DNA from 2 places in the Actinacidiphila sp. DG2A-62 genome. Region 1 is predicted to be linked to the other one. Evidence: riboswitches for the same ligand, from Rfam matches in the RefSeq annotation. Region 1 holds a riboswitch; the other holds the start of a gene.

Region 1 (5,780 bases):
TTCTCGCCGAAGCCGCGCGGCGGCTGGATCATGATCACCACGTTGCCGAACCGCAGCGACGCCAGCACGATGTCCGCGCCGTCGCCCTCGCCGTCCACGTAGAGCGTGCCCGGCGGCTCGCCCCAGTGCCGCAGCATGCCGGAGCGCAACTCCTCGTCCAGCGCGGCGAACCAGCGCCGGTAGTCCGCCAGCGGCACCCGCGCGGGCGCCGCCGCGAGCTGCTCCTCGGTCAGCCACTCCACGTCGTGCCCGCCCGCCGCGATCAGCCGGTGGATCAACTCGTCCCCGTCCTCGGGGAAGTCACCGGTGACGTCAGCCGGCGTCCCGCAGCGCCCGCAGCAGCTCCACCGCGGAGGCCGGGGTGTCCAGCCCGACCGCGTTGCCGACCCGCGAGTGCTTGGTCGGGTACGCGGTGAAGACCAGCGCGATCCGCTTGTCCGCGTTCGGCTTGTGCCGCAGCGCCGCGTGCCGCACCGCGATCCCGGCGATCCGCGCCGCCCGCTCCGGATCGGCGACGTACACCGGCACGTCGCCCTCGCCGCTCTCCTTGAACGAGAACGGCACGGTCACCAGCCGCCCGTCGAACTCCGGGATCGCCACCTGCATCGCCGCGTCCATCGGCGACAGCGCCGCGTCCGACTCCTGCCACGCGGTGCGCGACGTGGTCAGGCACAGGCCCTGCAGCACCGGCACGTCCAGCTCGGCGAGCGCCCCCACGTCCCACGTCTCGTCCTCGCCGCCCGCGCTCGCCTGCGACGCCACCGTGCCGCCCGCGGCCAGCACGGTGGTCACGATCGCGTCGGCGCGGCGCAGCAGCCCGTACAGCTCCGGGTCGGCGCCGCGCAGCGAACCGCAGTAGACCGCGAGCGCGTTGGCGCCCCTGGCCTCGACCGCCTCGCACAGCGTGTCGACGAAGGCGGTGTTCCCGGACAGCTCGTGGGCCCGGTAGAAGAGCACCGCGACCGTCGGCCGGCCCGGCTCGTGCCGCCGCGCGAAGTCGCCGTGCAGCCCGAACTCGGGCATGGCGCGCGGCGGTTCGAAGCCCTCGCCGCTCATCAGCACGGTGTCGGACAGGAACCTCGCGAGCTGCGCGAGGTTGCCGGGGCCGCCCTCGACCAGATAGCGCAGCGCCTGCGCGACCACGCCCGCCGGCGCCGACGACAGCGCCATCAGCTCCGCGTCCGGCACCGACTCGCCGCCCAGCAGCACCGTCGGCACCCCGGAGGCGGCCAGCACGTCAAGCCCGCGCTCCCAGGCGCGCCGCCCGCCCAGCAGCCGCACCACCGCCAGGTCCGCGCCGTCCAGCAGCGCCGGCAGGTCCTCGTCGGGGTCCACCCGGGCGGGATTGCCGATGCGGTACGCGGGCGCGCCGTGCGAGGCGTCGACGGCCCGCGCCGCGAGCAGGTCGGTGTCGGCGGTGGACAGCAGCAGAACGGTGGTCATGGCGCCCCCGGGGCGAGGAAGGGGAGGCCGGCGGGTGCGCCGCCCTCGATGAGCCGCAGCACCGCCGCGGTGTCGATGTGCCGGTCGACCAGGTCGGCCAGCCGGTCGAGCTGGGCCTCGCGCAGCGCGCCGAAGCAGGTGTCGGGCGCCGGTACGAAACGGCGGCCCGCCGCGGCGGCGACCCGGCGCAGGAACTCCCGCCGGAACGCGTCGCTCTCCAGCGAGCCGTGCCAGTGCGTCCCCCACACCGCGCCGAGCCGGCCGCCGTCGAGGAACGCCTCGTCGAAGCCCGGGGGAGCGGCGGGCGCACCCGGCGCGTCCCCGGCCGACCGGGCCGCGCCGGTGAACTCGGCCACCCCGTGGTGGATCTCGTAGCCCTCCACCGGATGCCCGTAGGCCGTGCCGGACGGCCGGGCGAGGGTCTTGGCGGCGGCGAAGACGACCCGCACCGGCAGCAGCCCGAGGCCGGCGACCGCGCCCGCGCGCGACTCCACGTCGTCCTCGATGCGCTCGCCGAGCATCTGATAGCCGCCGCAGACGCCCAGCACCGGGCGGCCCTCGCGGGCCCGCCGCGCCACCGCCGCCGCGATGCCGCGCTCCCGCAGCCACTCCAGCGCCCGTACCGTCCCGCGGGTGCCCGGCAGCACCGCCAGGTCCGCGTCCTCGACCTCCTCGGGGCGGTCGGTGAACCGCACCACGACGCCCGGCTCGGCGGCCAGCGCGTCCAGATCGGTGAAGTTGGACATCAGCGGCACCGCGGCCACCGCGACGCGCAGCACGTCACGGCCCAGCGGCGGCCCGGCCGGCGCCAGGTCGCGGGCCCGCAGCCCGTCCTCCTCGTCGATGCCCAGGCCCCGCTCGTACGGCAGCACGCCGAGCGTGGGCCGCCCGGTGAGCTCGGCCAGCATGTCCAGGCCCGGCCGCAGCAGTGTGACGTCCCCGCGGAACTTGTTGACCAGATAGCCGCTGATCAGGGCCTGGTCGGCCGCGTCCAGCAGCGCGGTGGTGCCGTAGAACGACGCGAAGACGCCGCCGCGGTCGATGTCGCCGAGAACCAGCACCGGCAGCGCGGCGCGGCGCGCCACCGCCATGTTGACGATGTCGGTACGCCGCAGGTTGATCTCGGCGGGGCTGCCCGCCCCCTCGCAGACCACGACGTCGTGCGAACGCCCCAGCTCGGTCAGGCAGTCCACGACCGTGCCGAGCAACTCCGCCTGCCGGCCGCCGTGGTAGCCGCGTGCGCTCAGCTCGCCGACCGGCCGGCCCAGCACCACGACCTGGCTGCTGCGGTCGCTCCCCGGCTTCAGCAGCACCGGGTTCATCAGAGCCGACGGCTCGACCCCGGCGGCCTGCGCCTGCATCGCCTGCGCCCGGCCGATCTCGGCGCCGTCGCGGGTCACATAGCTGTTCAAGGACATGTTCTGGCCCTTGAACGGCGCGACGCTCAGCCCCTGCCGGGCCAGCCAGCGGCACAGCCCGGCGACCACCACGCTCTTGCCGACGTCCGAGCCCGTGCCGGCGATCATCAGGCCCCTGACGCGAGCGGGCCCGGACACCGCGTGGGCGCCGGACGCCGCGTGCGTGCCGGGTGTCGCGGTCGTGGCTCCCGCGTTCACGCTGCCCTCCTTCCGTGCATCAGCCGGACCCGTGCCGTCGACAGAGCCACCGACGCCGCCAGCGCCCACGCGCCCACCCGGCGCGACAGCCGGACCGCCCGCGCGATGTCCGCCGCGCCCGGCGGCGCGAACTGCGCGCCCAGCACCGGCCGTTGCTCGGCGCGGCCCGCGTAGGACAGCGGGCCGCCCAGCCGCAGCCGCAGCGCGCCCGCGAACGCGGCTTCCACCGGGCCCGCGTTGGGGCTCGGGTGCGCCGCCGCGTCGCGCCGCCACGTGCGCAGCGCGTCGGCCGGACGCGGCCCGGCGAGCACCGCGAGCGCCGCCGTCAGCCGCGCGCCCGGCCAGCCCGCCACGTCGTCCAGCCGGGCCGACGCCCACCCGAACCGCAGGTGCCGCGGCGAGCGGTGGCCCACCATCGCGTCCAGCGTGTTCACCGCGCGGAACCCGGCCAGCCCCGGCACCCCGGCCAGCGCTCCCCACACCAGCGCGCCCACCACCGCGTCCGAGGTGTTCTCCGCGACCGACTCGACCACCGCGCGGGCGATCCCCTCCGCGTCGAGGTGCTCGGGATCGCGCCCGCACAGGTGCGGCAGCCGGGCCCGGGCCGCCGCCAGATCCCCGGCCTCCAGCGCGGCCGCGATGACGCCGGCCTCCCGGGCCAGCGACGCGCCGCCCAGCACCGACCACGCGGCCAGGCCCGTCAGCGCCACCGACAGCGGCGCGCAGCCCCGTACCGCCCGCCGGACCAGCACGGCCGCCGCGGCGACGCCCCCGGCGCAGAGCGCGGTGTAGGCCGCGCCCACGGCGCGGTCGTCGCGCCACATCCGGCGTTCCAGGGCGCTCGCGGCACGGCCGAAGGCCGCGACGGGATGGCCGCGGCGGGGATCGCCCGCGGCGAGGTCGCCGAGGAAGCCGAGTGCGGCGCCGTACGCGTAAACGCGGTCGGCACGCATCGGGTCAGCCGGCCGTTGCGCTCCGCGCGGGGGTGGCGGGATCGGGGCAGGGGTGCGGGACGGGCCGGGAGACGGGCCGGGGGCCGGGCCTGCGAACTGCGATGCCGCGCATGGCAGAAGTCCTCACTCAGGGTCCGCGCCCTGGTTCGACGTGACCGGCGGTGAGAGTCTCCTGGCTCCCGGATCTGCGCGCTCCCGGGTCTTCCAGCCGGAGACCGGCCGTGACGTACGGGTTGGGAGCGCACTCCCCGGTGACAGTGGCGGGACCGCGCCGGATTCGCACCGGACTTCCTCTCCTGCCGCCGTATGGCTCCGGGCAGTTCACCACGCGGGGGGTGGTGCGTCAACCTCGCGCTGACCTGCGGGGACGGAGTGTGGCGATGTCCACATCGGTGCTGCCGGGGGGTGCTTGGGCGGGGCGCCGCCTCGGCGCGGCGTCGGCGTGACGCTCGGCGCCGCGCCGGTCGGGTGCGCCGCGCCGTCCGGGTAACCCCGCGTGGCCCCGCGCCCGCGTCGTGCGCGGGCGCGGGGCTACTTCGCCACGATCAGGTGGATCCCGTACGCCACCGCCGCCGCGCACGCGGCGAAGCAGAGGTAGGCGGCGCCCCGGCGCAGGGGGGTCGATGCGGTGGGGGAGAGGCCGACGACGCCCAGGGTGAAGATTCCTACCAGGGCGACCGTCGAGATCAGGGCCGCGGCGGCGACCGAGGCGAGGGCGTGCCAGTCGATGGTCATCAGGGGGACCCGTTTCTCAGGCGGCGGGGGCGGCGGGGGCCGGGGGCTGGGTGGTGGCCGACGGCGGGGCGACCGCGGCCAGTGCGGCGGTCACGGCGCCCTGGGGCTCGGCGGGGTCGTTGACGTTGTCCGCGGTGACCGGGCGGCGTCGGGCCGCCGCCCACATCGCGCCGCACGCGCCGACGCCGAGGACCGCGACCGAGGCGACGCCCGCGCTGCCCTGGTCGGCCAGGACGGCCGCTCCCGCGGCGACCAGCCCGGCCGCCGGGAGGGTCAGGACCCACGCGGCGACCATCCGGCCCGCGGTGCCCCAGCGGACCACCGCGCCGCGGCGGCCGAGGCCCGCGCCGAGCACGGAGCCGGAGCAGACGTGCGTGGTGGACAGCGCGAAGCCGAGGTGGGAGGAGGCCAGGATGGTGGCCGCCGCGCCGGTCTGGGCGGCGAAGCCCTGCTGCGGCTCGATGTCGGTCAGCCCGCGCCCGAGGGTGCGGATGATCCGCCAGCCGCCGAGGTAGGTGCCCAGCGCGATCGCGGTGCCGGCCGAGACGATCACCCACAGCGGAGGGTTGGAGCCGGGCGCGATCACGTTGCCGGTGATCAGCGCGAGGGTGATGACGCCCATCGTCTTCTGCGCGTCGTTGGTGCCGTGCGCCAGCGAGACCAGGCCGGCGGAGGCGATCTGCCCGGCGCGGTAGCCGCGCCCGGTGGCCGCCGGGTCGGCGTGCCGGCCGATCCGGTAGGTCAGCCGGGTGGCCAGGGTCGCGGCGACGCCCGCCACGAGCGGCGCGGCCACCGCGGGGATCAGCACCTTCATGACGACCGCGTCGCCGTGCACACCGTGCCGGCCGACGGAGGCGAGGGTGGCGCCGATCAGGCCGCCGAAGAGGGCGTGGGAGGAGCTGGACGGCAGGCCCGCGAGCCAGCTCAGCATGTTCCAGAGGATCGCGCCGACCAGTCCGGCGAAGATCACTTCCGGTCTGATGCCCGCGGACTCGTCCACGATGCCGCCGGAGATCGTCTTGGCCACCTCGAC
Region 2 (5,780 bases), 5.4 Mb from region 1:
CCGGCCTCCGGCTTCGTCCAGCCGCGCAACGCCGACGGCAGCTGGGTCAACGGCTTCGACCCCACCAGCGGCGACGACATGGTCGAGGCCGACTCGTGGATCTACACCGGCATGATCCCGTTCGACGTCGCGGGGCTCGCCCAGGCCAAGGGCGGCAACGCCGCGATGAACGACTACCTCGACACCGTGCTGCGCAGCTACACCGGGGACAACGGCTACGCCTGGGTCGGCAACGAGCCCAGCATCGAACTGCCCTGGGAGTACGACTACACCGGGCAGCCGTACAAGACGCAAGGCACCGTCCGGTCGATCCAGGACAGCATCTGGGCGAACAAGCCCAGCGGCCTGGCCGACGGCAACGACGACCTCGGCGCGATGAGCGCCTGGTACGTCTGGTCGGCGCTCGGCATGTTCCCGATGACCCCGGGCACCTCCGATCTCGCCCTGGGCTCCCCGGTGTTCACCCAGGCCGTGATCACCCTGCCGTCCGGCAAGACGCTGACGATCAACGGCAACGGCGCGGCGGACAACGCCCCTTACGTGCAGTCCGCGGCGTGGAACGGCGGGACGTGGAACAACGCCTACGCGCCCACCGCGGCCCTCACCTCCGGCGGCACGCTGGACTTCACCCTGGGCACCGCCGCCAACACCTTGTGGGCGACCGGCGCCTCGTCGGCCCCGCCGTCCTACGGCGGCAGCGTCACCGCCCCGCCGAAGCCGCGGATCGGCGCGATCACCTCGGGCGCCGGCGCCGACCTGTGCGTGGACGTGGCGCAGTCGGGCACCTCCGACGGCACCGCCGTGCAGATCTGGGGCTGCGACAGCACGTACGCCCAGGACTGGACGGTCGCCGGCGACCAGACGCTGCGCTCGCTCGGCAAGTGCCTGGACGTCTCCAACAGCGGCACCTCCGACGGCACCGTGGTCCAACTCTGGGGCTGCAACGGCACCGGCGCCCAGAAGTGGACCGCGGGCGCGAACGGTTCGCTGGTGAACCCGCAGTCCGGCAAGTGCCTGGACGACCCGAGCGCCTCGACGGCCAACGGCGCCCGGCTGCAGATCTACACCTGCAACGGCAGCGCCGCGCAGAACTGGACGCTGCCCGCCGTGCCCGCCGCCGCCCGCACCGGCGCGGTCGTCTCCGGCGTGTCCGCCACCCTCTGCCTGGACGACAACGGCGGCGCCACCGCCGACAACACCGCCATCCAGCTGTGGATTTGCAACGGCTCCGACGCGCAGAAGGTCACCGTCGCCGCCGACAGCACCCTGCAGATCCTCGGCAAGTGCCTGGACGCCGCGGGCAGCGGCACCTCCAACGGCACGCTGATCCAGCTCTACACCTGCAACGGCACCGGGGCGCAGCAGTGGCGCGCCACCACCTCGGGCCAACTGGTCAACACCCACTCCGGCCTGTGCCTGGACGACCCCAACGCGTCCACCACCACCGGCACCCGGCTGCAGCTGTACACGTGCAACGGCAGCGCCGCACAGAAGTGGAGCCTGCCGGCCTGAGCCCCGGCCTGACTCAGGCCTGAGTCACCTGCGCTCCGGCCTGACCTGCGACAGGTCTGCGAGCCGGTCCCGGCCGCCGGCCCGCGCGCCCCGTGCGCGCGGGCCGGCGCTGTAAGGGGCGCAGGGGAGTGGCGAAGGCAACGGTCCGCGACATTGACGGCACACCGTCCGGCATGGTGCGATGAAACGCATTTCCGAATCAGCAGCACCAGCAGCAGGGGAAGCCGGTCGAAGTCCGGCGCTGACCCGCAACCGTAGGCCCGCCGTCCGGCGGGCGAGCCGGACCACCTGCGCTGGTCGGCTAGTCACGATCGCCGTCGAGGACTACGGCACGGACGACTGGAGACGACCGCGCGCGGTCGCCCGCGCCCGGCCCGCCCTCCCCGTCGGCCGACCAGGGGGGCCACCCGTGTTCCGTCCCGTACCGCGGCCTCGTCGCGGACGACCGCGCGCCGTCGCCGTGCTCACCGCCGCCGCCCTCGCGGCGGCCGGGCTGGCGAGCGGCCTGCTGCCGGGCGCGCCGGCCGCCCACGCCGACCCGGTCGGCGCGTGCACCCCCGCTTCCGGCGTGATCGTCGCGGTCGACTTCGGCCACTGGAACGGCCCGGTGCTGCGCGGCTGCGACGCCCACCCCACCACCGGCCTCGACCTGCTGCACGACGCCGGGTTCAGCACCGCCGGAACGGCCCACGACGGCCCCGGCTTCGTCTGCCGGATCGGCGGCGACGGCTTCCACGACGGCACCCCGTACCCGACGCTCGCGGACGACGCGTGCGCGGTGGCCCCGCCGGTGAACGCGTCCTGGTCGTACTGGACCGCGCCGGCCGGGCAGGACACCTGGTCCTCCGGCACGGTGGGCCCGCAGAGCGACCATCCGCGGGACGGCGAGGTCGAGGCGTGGGTGTTCGGCCCCGCGGACATCGGCGGCCCCTCGTTCACCCCCGACTCGGTACGCGCCCGCGCCGCGACGACGCCTCCCGCGACCACGCCCGCCACGACCCCCGCCACCGGCCCGGCGACCGCCGGCCCCGTCGCGACGCCCGCCACGCCCGCGGCGACGGACACCGCGACGGACACCGCGACGGCTTCCCCCTCCACGGCGGCGCAGCCCACGGCCACCGGCGGCGCCCCCTCCACGAGCCCGGCAGCGGACCCCGCCGACGCCGCCGACCCCGCCGACCAGAAGGCCGCCGCGGCCGGCGCCGGCTACCTGGAGAGGCAACTCGCCGGCGCGGACCACCTGTCGAACGCCTACGGCCCCGACTACGGCCTGAGCGCCGACCTCGCCCTCGCGCTCGCCTCCACCGGAGGTCAGGACGCCGCGCTGACCGAGGTCACCGGCTACCTCGCGGGACACGTCGCCGAGTACGCCGACCCGGCCGGCGCCTCGCAGTACCCCGGCCCGTACAGCGGCGCCGCCGCCAAACTCGCCGTGCTCGCCGAGGTGACGGGCCAGGACGCGCACGCCTTCGGCGGCTTCGACCTGCTCGCCACCCTCACCGGCCACGTCTGCACGGCCGCGAAGGACGACGGATCGTGCACCGCCGAGGGCGACTTCGACCAGGCGTACTCCACCGTCTCCCAGGCGCTCGGCGTGCTCGCGCTGGCCCGCGGCGGCGTCGCACCGCCGCCGGCCGCGGTCGCCCGGCTGCTGCAACTCCAGTGCGCGGACGGCGGGTTCTCCTCCACGCTGATCGCGCCCGGCGCGGAGTGCACCTCGGACGTGGACACCACCGGCTACGCCCTGCAGGCCCTGACCCTCGTCCCCGGCCACGCCGAGCAGGTGGCCGCCGGGCGCGCGTACCTGGTGACATCCCAGCAGAAGAACGGCGGTTACCAGGGCGCCGCGGGCGTCAGCAGCAACTCCACTGCGCTCGCCGTGCAGGCGCTGCTGGCCGCCGACAACGGCCGCTCGCAGGAGGCGCGCGCCGGGCAGGCGTTCCTGCGCGCGACGCAGAACGGCGACGGCGGCTTCCGCGTCACCGACGCGGCGGGCGACTCCGACGTGCGGTCGTCCACGCAGGCGGTGAACGCGCTGGCCGGCACGCCGCTGACCACGCTCACCCACGCCCTCGGGCCGATCACCCCGGTGGGCGGCACGTCGGGCGGTTCCGGCGGCGCGTCGTCCGGGGGCTCCTCGGGGGGCCCGGCCGGTCCAGGCGGTCCAGGTGGCTCGTCGAGCGGCACGGGGACGTCCGGGGGCTCGTCCTCCGGCACGTCGTCCGGGTCGTCCGGGTCCACCGGTGCGTCGTCCGGCGGCCTCGGCCCGGACGGCTCGCTCGCCGCGACGGGCACGGACGTCCTGGCCGCCGCGTGTCTGGCGGTGCTCCTGGCCGCGTCCGGCGCGGTGATGGTCGCGGCGCGGCGCCGGGTCGCGCGCGGCGGCGGAGGCCACCGATGAGCCGCGCGGTCGTCCGTCCGGGTCGCGTGCGCCGCGCCGCCGCGTGCCTGGCGGCCGTGTGGGCGCTGGTGGTCGCCGCGTTCGCGGCCGGCGCCGGGCCCGCCGCGGCCTCGGCGCTGCCCATCGGCCAGTGCACCACCACCTCGGGCGTCGTGCTCGCGGTGGACTTCGGCCACTGGGGCGGGCCGCTGCTGCGCTCCTGCGGCAGCACACCCACCACCGGCTACACCCTGCTGAACCAGGGCGGTTGGGCCACCACCGGCACCCAGCGCGACGGCCCCGGCTTCATCTGCCGCATCGGCTACGCCCGTTACCAGGGGGGCAAGCAGTACCCGACGTCCGCCGACACGTCGTGCGTGGTCACCCCGCCCGCGACCGCGTACTGGTCGTACTGGCACGCCGATCCGGGCCAGGACACCTGGACCTTCACCCGGTCGGGGCCGATGAGCTACCACCCGAAGCCGGGCAGCGTCGACCTGTGGACCTTCGGCGCGACGAACTCCACGGGCACCCAGGGCCGCCCGACGTTCTCCCCGGACGCGGTGCGCGCGCACAACTCCGCGCCGACCGGCGGCAGTTCGGCGTCCGGCGGATCGAGCGGATCGGGCGGATCGAGCGGGTCCGGCACGTCCGGGGGTTCGGGCGCCTCGGGAGGCTCCGGCGCCACCGGCGGCTCGGGCTCGGCCGGCGGGGTCTCCGGCGGTTCCGGCGCGCGGCCGCCTGCCACGGGCGGTTCGCGCAGCGCGGGCGGTTCCGGCGGCGTCGGCGGGAAATCCGCGACCGGCGGCGCCGCGAACCCCGGGGGCGGGCATGCCACCGCGACCCCGCACCCGCGCGGCAGCGCGACGGCCGGAACTCCGACGCCCTCGGGGACGGCCGCGCCGGGCTCCGCCTCCTCGGCAACGCCCTTCACCAGTCCGTCGAGCGGCGTCCCGGTCGTGCGGGACGCCGAGCCGACCGCCGCGGTCGGCCACTCCTCCGGCTCCGCGCTGCCGCTGGTGATCACCGCGGCGGTGGTCGTGCTGCTCGGCTCGGTCGTCGCGCTCCGCGTCCGCCAGCGGCGCCGGTCGGGATGACGGCGGTGCCCGCACCGCAGCTCCCGCCGCCGTCCGAGCAGCCGCAGCCGCAGCAGTCCGCGTCGTCGGTGTCGTCCGGGTCGTCCGCGTCGTCGGGGTCGCCCGCGTCGTCGGGCTCGCCCGCGCGACCCGCGCGGGCCCCGCGGTCCGCGCCGCCCGCGTCCACGCGGCGCTCCGGCGCGTCCGGCATGACCGGCGGTCACGCCGGTCGGCGGCTGCCGCGCACCCTGCACCCGGTGGCGTGGTGGATCTGGGGCATCGCCATGGCCACCGCGGTCAGCCGCACCACCAACCCGCTGCTGCTGGGCCTGGTGCTCGCCGTCCTCGGCCTCGTCGTCACCGAGCGCCGCACCGACGCGCCGTGGGCCCGTGGATTCCGCTACTACCTGTGGCTGGCGCTGAGCGTCGTCGTCATCCGCGTGGTGTTCCGCTGCGTCTTCGCCTCCGCGACCACACCGACCGACCACATCCTCTTCTCGCTGCCGCACATCCCCACCCCGCACTGGTACGCCGGCATCCGACTGGGCGGCCCCGTCTCGCTGGAGGCCACGCTCTCCGCGGCGATCGACGGGCTGCGGCTGGCCTGTCTGCTGTGCTGCATCGGCGCCGCCAACACGCTGGCCAACCCCAAGCGCGCGCTGCGGGTGCTGCCCGGCGCGCTCTACGAACTCGGCGTCGCCGTCACGGTGTCGATGAGCGTCGCGCCCCAACTCGTCGAGAGCGTCCAGCGCGTGGCGCGCGCCCGCCGGCTGCGGGCCGGACGCGCCAAGGGAGTGCGGGCGCTGCGCGGC

The links. Region 1 has a riboswitch for cobalamin ahead of VSR01_RS07350 (cobalamin biosynthesis protein). Riboswitches for the same ligand answer to the same signal wherever they lie in the genome.
Region 2: it holds a riboswitch for cobalamin, as region 1 does, so the genes downstream of both, VSR01_RS31425 (hypothetical protein) here and VSR01_RS07350 (cobalamin biosynthesis protein) in region 1, are expected to answer to the same signal.

What each region holds. Positions count from the first base shown of each region.
Region 1 is NZ_JAYMGI010000002.1:1,637,705-1,643,484, reverse strand. Features, by position in the region: partial or broken gene cobN (cobaltochelatase subunit CobN) at 1-1,443, opposite strand, end outside; gene VSR01_RS07355 (cobyric acid synthase) at 1,440-2,969, opposite strand; gene VSR01_RS07350 (cobalamin biosynthesis protein) at 3,056-4,012, opposite strand; cobalamin riboswitch at 4,178-4,306, opposite strand; gene VSR01_RS07345 (hypothetical protein) at 4,544-4,747, opposite strand; gene VSR01_RS07340 (inorganic phosphate transporter) at 4,764-5,780, opposite strand, start outside.
Region 2 is NZ_JAYMGI010000002.1:7,055,932-7,061,711, forward strand. Features, by position in the region: gene VSR01_RS31420 (lectin) at 1-1,512, shown strand, start outside; cobalamin riboswitch at 1,665-1,824, shown strand; gene VSR01_RS31425 (hypothetical protein) at 1,973-3,913, shown strand; gene VSR01_RS31430 (hypothetical protein) at 3,910-4,989, shown strand; gene VSR01_RS31435 (CbiQ family ECF transporter T component) at 5,178-5,780, shown strand, end outside.